DNA from 2 places in the Streptomyces sp. P9-A4 genome. Region 2 is predicted to be linked to the other one. Evidence: riboswitches for the same ligand, from Rfam matches in the RefSeq annotation. Region 2 holds a riboswitch; the other holds the start of a gene.
What was found. Region 2 has a riboswitch for glycine ahead of gcvT (glycine cleavage system aminomethyltransferase GcvT). Riboswitches for the same ligand answer to the same signal wherever they lie in the genome.
Positions count from the first base shown of each region.

Region 1: another riboswitch for glycine. It lies ahead of gcvP (aminomethyl-transferring glycine dehydrogenase); the one in region 2 lies ahead of gcvT (glycine cleavage system aminomethyltransferase GcvT).

Region 1 is NZ_JAZIFY010000001.1:983,161-986,556, forward strand. Features, by position in the region: gene gcvP (aminomethyl-transferring glycine dehydrogenase) at 1-1,289, opposite strand, end outside; glycine riboswitch at 1,467-1,566, opposite strand; gene V4Y03_RS04370 (PRC-barrel domain-containing protein) at 1,680-2,054, shown strand; gene V4Y03_RS04375 (DNA polymerase IV) at 2,169-3,396, opposite strand, start outside.
Region 2 is NZ_JAZIFY010000001.1:5,355,407-5,358,802, reverse strand. Features, by position in the region: gene V4Y03_RS24265 (enhanced serine sensitivity protein SseB) at 41-781, opposite strand; gene V4Y03_RS24260 (AAA family ATPase) at 906-1,568, opposite strand; glycine riboswitch at 1,721-1,820, shown strand; glycine riboswitch at 1,822-1,933, shown strand; gene gcvT (glycine cleavage system aminomethyltransferase GcvT) at 1,991-3,115, shown strand; gene gcvH (glycine cleavage system protein GcvH) at 3,213-3,396, shown strand, end outside.

The DNA of each region.
Region 1 (3,396 bases), 4.4 Mb from region 2:
GACATCGACACGTGGTCGGCGTCGACGCGGTAGAGGTTCACACCGGCCTCGCGGGCGGCGGCGACGACCTCGTCGGCCTTGCCGGGCACGCGGGCGGTGAGGGTGTCGAAGAAGGCGCCCTGGGTGAGCTCCACGCCACCGGCGGTCAGGCCGGCGGCCAGGATCGCGGCGTAGCGGTGGGTGCGGCGCGCGATGCCCCGGAGGCCCTCGGGGCCGTGGTAGACGGCGTACATGCCGGCCATGACGGCGAGCAGCACCTGAGCGGTACAGATGTTGCTGGTGGCCTTCTCGCGGCGGATGTGCTGCTCGCGGGTCTGGAGGGCCAGGCGGTACGCGCGGTTCCCGTCGGCGTCGACGGAGACGCCCACGAGACGGCCGGGCAGCGAGCGGGCGTGCTTGTCCTGGACGGCCATGTAGCCGGCGTGCGGACCGCCGAAGCCCATCGGGACGCCGAAGCGCTGGGTGGTGCCGACGGCGATGTCCGCGCCCAGCTCGCCGGGCGAGGTGAGCAGGGTCAGCGCGAGCAGGTCGGCGGCGACGGTGACGATCGCGCCGAGCTCGTGGGCGGCGTCGATCAGCGGCTTGATGTCGCGGACGGCGCCGGAGGCACCCGGGTACTGGAGGAGCACACCGAACACACCGCGCTCGGCGATCTCGGCCGGGATGCCCGCCGAGAGGTCGGCGACGACGACCTCGACACCGGTCGGCTCGGCGCGGGTCTCGATGACGGCGATCGTCTGCGGCAGGGCGTCGGCGTCGACCAGGAAGACACCGTTCTTGACCTTGCCGACGCGCCGGGCGAGGGACATGGCCTCGGCGGCGGCGGTGCCCTCGTCGAGCAGCGAGGCGCCGGAGGTGGGCAGCCCGGTCAGGTCGGCGACGACGGTCTGGAAGTTCAGCAGGGCCTCCAGGCGGCCCTGGGAGATCTCCGGCTGGTACGGCGTGTACGCGGTGTACCAGGCCGGGTTCTCCATCACGTTCCGCAGGATCACCGGCGGGGTGAAGGTGCCGTAGTAGCCGAGGCCGATCATGGGCGCGAGCACCTGGTTGCGGTCGGCGAGGTCACGCAGCTCGGCGAGGACCTCGGCCTCCGTGCGCGCGGACGGCAGGCCGAGCGCCTCGGTGTTCTTGATGACGTCCGGCACGGCGGCGGCCGTGAGCTCGTCGAGGGAGCCGTAACCGACCTGGGCGAGCATCTTGGCGCGCGCCTCGGCGTCGGGCCCGATGTGCCGCTGCTCGAACGGGATGCCCTGTTCGAGCTCGGAGAGCGGAGTGCGGTTGGCGGTCATGTACGGAGGCCTCCTGGTCGTCACGACCTGCGAGGGGCACCGCGGCGCGGGTACCCGGACGGCCTCCCCCTCTGTCATCTCAACCTGAGAGTTTCACCGGCACGCCTCACGGCACGCCGGCTTTCACCGTCGGTGAGAGCGCATGCCGTCTGACACCGCTCTGCTTTCCAGAGTGACCTCGTCCGCGCGGTACAGGGGCCTGAGAGATTCCGGGGAGGATTTGCTCCTTCGGCGTCCACCGGAAGGTTTCTCCGGAGGACTCTCCCGCACGGGGTCGACAGCCACAGCCAGCCTACCAGCGCGGTTGCGGCTGCCATCGCTCAAGTGGCCGACATCCCAGTTGTGCACTTTCGTAGGGGTGTAGAGCAGTTGCGACCAGTTGGAGGGACCGTGCAGACCGACATCGATCCGCGCAGCCTGATCGGCCGCAAGGCGTTCGACCGGAAGGGACACAAGATCGGAACCGTGGACGAGGTGTACCTGGACGACGCGACCGGCATCCCGGAATGGGCCGCGGTCCGCACCGGCCTGTTCAGCCGGGACGCCTTCGTCCCGCTGGAGCCGAGCGAGCTGGCCGGTGACGGCCTCCACGTCCCCTACGAACGCGCCCTCATCAAGGACGCGCCCGACTTCGGCGTGGGCCGCCACCTCTCCCCGGAACAGGAACTCCAGCTCTACCGCCACTACAGCATGGCCCTCCCGCCGCCCCCCACGGACACCCCGGACACGGACTTCGGCCGCCTGGCGGGCCAGGACGGCACCTGACCGAGAAGCCCGGCCCGCCGGGCGGGCCCGCCTCCCCGGCACGCCACGACATACCCGCACCGAGCCGCACGGGGCGGTGCGGGCCCAGCCGGGGCCGGCGGCCGGGCGCACCCCTCACGCCCCCACGTCACGACGCACCAGCGGCAACGGCTCCGACGGCTCCAGCTCCGGGTCGTCCACGGAGAACGTCCGCACCCGCCCCGGCCCGGACCACGGCTCCTCGAACCGCACCGTGACCCGCCCGACCCCGCTCCCCTGGACCCACCCGGCCCCGTACACCGCGTGCCGTACGTCATGGCCGGGCGACCAGTGCCGCTCCACGGCCCCCTCGGCCCCTCCGGAGCCCGCCTTCCCGCCCGTCACGGCCCCTGCGCCGGCGGGCGCCGACACGGCATCCTCCGCGGCCCCCTCCGCCACGCGGTCACCGGCTTCGGCGCCACCCCCCGCCTCCCCCTCCACGCGGGCTTCGGCCGCGCCCCGCGCCTCCGCCTGAGCGAACAGATCCTCCTGCGTGTAGTCCGCGAGCCCGCTCACCCCCACTCCGAGCAGCCGCACGCCCCCGGTCGTGTCCACGCCCTCCAGCAGCCGCCCCACCGCCTCCCGCACCACCCCCGGGTCGTCAGTGGGCCCCCGGAGCGTCTCGGACCGGGTCAGCGTGGAGAAGTCGTAGCGCCGCACCTTCAGGACGATGGTCCGCCCGGAGTGCCCCGAGGCCCGCAGCCGCCCGACGCAGCGCTCGGCGAGCCGCTCGACCTCGACCCGGATGCGTACCCGGTCGTGCAGGTCGACGTCGAAGGTGTCCTCGACGGACACCGACTTGGCGTCCCGCTCGGCCACCACGGGCCGGTCGTCGTGCCCCTGGGCCATCCTGTACAGCGAGGCCCCGTGCGCCCGCCCCAGCAGCCGTACGAGCTCGTCCTCGCCCGCCTCCGCGAGGTCGGTCACGGTGGTCATCCCGGCCCGCCGCAGATGCTCCCCGGTGGCCGGCCCCACCCCGGGCAGGATCCGCACCGACCGAGGGCCGAGCAGCTCGCGCTCGGTGCCGGGCTCGATCAGGACGAGCCCGTCGGGCTTGGCCTCCTCGGAGGCGATCTTCGCGATCATCTTGGAACCGGCGAGCCCCACGGAACCGGTGAGTCCCGTCGTCGCCAGGATGTCGACCCGCAGCCGCTCCCCGGCCGCCCGCGCGCTCGCGCCGTCGTCGGCCACGCCCCCGGCCTCAAGGTCGACGAAGGCCTCGTCGAGGCTGAGCGGCTCGACGAGCGGGGAGAGCCGGCCGAGCAGTTCCATGACCTGCTCGCTGATCGACCGGTAGAAGGCGAAGCGGGGCACGAGGTAGGCG
Region 2 (3,396 bases):
GTCCAGCTACCGGTTCAGTTCAGCTTAAGCAGGGGGCCGCTCACCCGGCGGCGCGCTGGTAGAAGGGGCGTACCCGCTCCAGCATCCAGTCGCCGACCGGGTCCTGCGCCATGTCGAGCAGGATGAGGTTGACCGGCCAGGCCACCTCGACCCGGCCGAGGGCGCGGCCGAGGGCGTCCAGGGGGGCGTTGCGGTCGATGCCGTCCCAGGCGGAGAGCTGGACGCCGACGAAGAGGGCGGGTTCGGTGCCCTCGACGCTGGCGAGGGCGCGGCGGGCGGTGACGACGACGCCGGTGGCCTCGAACTCGGCGGCGGCGGCGGAGAGGAAGTCGACGGGGTCGTCCTGCCAGTCGGGCTCGAAGAGGCGGACCCGGCCGCCGCTCGCGGGGCCGTCGAGCGGGGTGCGTCCGGCGCGGCAGAGTTCGACGACGGCGGGCGGGGGCAGCGGAACCCCGACGGTGCCGCCGGGGTTCACCGCGATGCCGAGCTGCGGGGGCAGGCCGCGGGCGAAGTCGCGGGCGGGGGCGACGGTGAAGGACATGTGGCCGCCGACGCAGGCGAGGAACTGTTGTTCGGAGCTGAACACGGGGACGTACGCCGCGCCGTCGATCTCCATGGTGGGGAGGTCGAGGTCGGCACTCTCGGCGCTGCCGCCGTTGGGCAGGGGCACCCAGACGGAGCTGCGGCCCAGTACTTCGACCAGCCGGCCGCCGGCCTCCGGGTTGCCGAGTGAGGCGGCAAGGACCTCTTCGAGCTCATTGCCCGGCCACGTCACGTCCACGGTCCCGTTTCCCCTTCTCGCACGGCCTGCCGCACCGGCCGCCCGGCAGCACCCTAACGCCGCCCCGGTGGCGGCGTGGCCCAAAGGGTACGGAACGCGGCGGCCCGGGGCCCGGGGGCGGCCGTCAGGCGGCCTCCCGGAAGCCGATCCTCCGCAGGGCGTCCGCCGCGTCCCGGTCGAGCAGGGTGGCGGAGGCGCAGCCGTGCGGCAGGCTGCCGGACTCGGCGGCCCGGACGAGCCGCGCGACGGCCCGCCGGTGCCGGGCCATGGCGTAGGCCGAGACGCCCCGGCCGCGGGCGCGCTGGCCGGCGCGGGCGGCGTCCGGAGTGACGTCGAGGAGCAGGAGGTGCAGGGCCCGGCCGCGGCGGCGGGCCTCGCGGGCGAGCCAGCCCCGCACCCAGGACTGGGTGCCGCAGTCGTGGACGATCACCCCGGCGCCGGAGCGCAGGGCGCGGCGGAGTCCGGCGTAGTGGGCGAGCCGGACGAGAGGGCGGTAGAGGGCGTACGGCAGGAGGCGGGGCATGCGGGCCTGCCAGCGCTCACGGGCGTCCTGGGAGTCGATGCCGGTGCCCTCGGCGACGCGCTTCATGAGGGTGGACTTGCCGCTGCCGGGCAGGCCCGAGACGACGACGAGGTCGCCGGCGGCGAAGGTGAGGGCACGGGGACCGCGGCCGCCGCGCTCGCGCAGGTCCCGCAGGAGCCGGCCCCGGCGGCGGGTTCTGGCACGGGCCCGCTGGGACGGTATGCCCGTACTCGGAGCGTATGCGCCGGTGTGCTGGAACCTCATCGCTTCTCCCCCCTGCCGGGCCTCAGGAGACCCTTGCCCAAGAAGTGTAAAGAAACAGTAATGAGACACAAGCGATTTGCCCCGCCGGGCCCTCGTGCAATGATGTGCGCGCCAGGCGCGCACAGTCGCCACACAATCGCATACCGGCCGCTCGAATCCGCGCGGGAGAGTTCCGGACCGCAGAGCGCGTCCGGGCGCCGAAGGAGCAAGACCCTCCCTTGAATCTCTCAGGCCCCGTACCGCGCGGATGAGGCAGATCTGAAAAGCGGGACACCCTGCCGTGTCCCCACCCAAGGTGCAAGCCGATCTCTCGGTGACGAGATGCTCTCGGTGAACCTCTCAGGTTCCATGACAGATGGGGAGGACGTCCTCGCCGTCATGTGTTCGTCACCGATCACGCCCTTGGGATCCGGGAGCCACCCATGAGCACTGCCCCCCGTCTGACCGCCCTCGATGCCCTGCATCGTTCCCTGGGCGCGACCATGACCGACTTCGCGGGCTGGGACATGCCGCTCCGGTACGGCAGCGAGCGCGACGAGCACGTCGCCGTCCGCACCAAGGCCGGTCTCTTCGACCTCTCGCACATGGGCGAGATCACCGTCGCCGGGCCGCAGGCCGTCGCGCTCCTCGACCACGCCCTGGTCGGCAACATCTCGACGGTGGGCGTCGGCCGCGCCCGCTACACGATGATCTGCCGGGAGGACGGCGGCATCCTCGACGACCTGATCGTCTACCGCCTCGGCGAGACCGAGTACATGGTCGTCGCCAACGCCTCCAACGCCCAGATCGTCCTGGACGCGCTCGTCGCCCGCTCCGGCGGCTTCGACGCCGAGGTCCGCGACGACCGCGACGCGTACGCCCTGATCGCCGTCCAGGGCCCGGAGTCCCCCGGCATCCTCAAGTCGCTCACCGACGCCGACCTGGACGGTCTCAAGTACTACGCCGGCCTGCCGGGCACCGTCGCGGGCGTGCCCGCGCTGATCGCCCGTACCGGCTACACCGGCGAGGACGGCTTCGAGCTGTTCCTCAAGCCCGAGCACGCCGAGGGCGTCTGGAAGGCGCTGACCGAGGCGGGCGCCCCGGTCGGTCTGATCCCCTGTGGTCTGTCCTGCCGTGACACGCTCCGCCTGGAGGCGGGCATGCCGCTGTACGGCCACGAGCTGACCACCGGCCTCACCCCCTTCGACGCGGGCCTCGGCCGGGTCGTGAAGTTCGAGAAGACGACGAACGAGGGCCGCTTCGTCGGCCGCGAGGCGCTGGAGAAGGCCGCCGAGCGCGCCGAGACCGCCCCGCCCCGCAAGCTCGTCGGCCTGATCGCCGAGGGCCGCCGCGTCCCGCGCGCCGGCTTCTCCGTCGTCAAGGACGGCGTGGTGATCGGCGAGGTGACCTCCGGCGCCCCGTCCCCGACGCTCGGCAAGCCGATCGCCATCGCGTACGTGGACGCGGCGCACGCCACGCCCGGCACCGAGGGTGTAGGTGTGGACATCCGTGGCACCCACGAGCCCTACGAGGTCGTGGCGCTGCCGTTCTACAAGCGCCAGAAGTGACGCGTCCGCGCCGGAAGTGACGTATCCGTCTCACTTCGCGTCTCACCCCGTAAGACCCACGTTCATCAGTACTCCCCCGATCCAGGAGAATCAGGCCATGAGCAACCCCCAGCAGCTGCGCTACACCAAGGAGCACGAGTGGCTGTCGGACGCCGAGGACGGCGTCTCGACCGTCGGCATCACGGAGTTCGCCGCCAACGCGCTCGGTGACGTCGTCTACGCCCAGCTCCCCGAGGTCGGTGACACCGTCACCGCGGGCGAGACCTGCGGCGAGCTGGAGT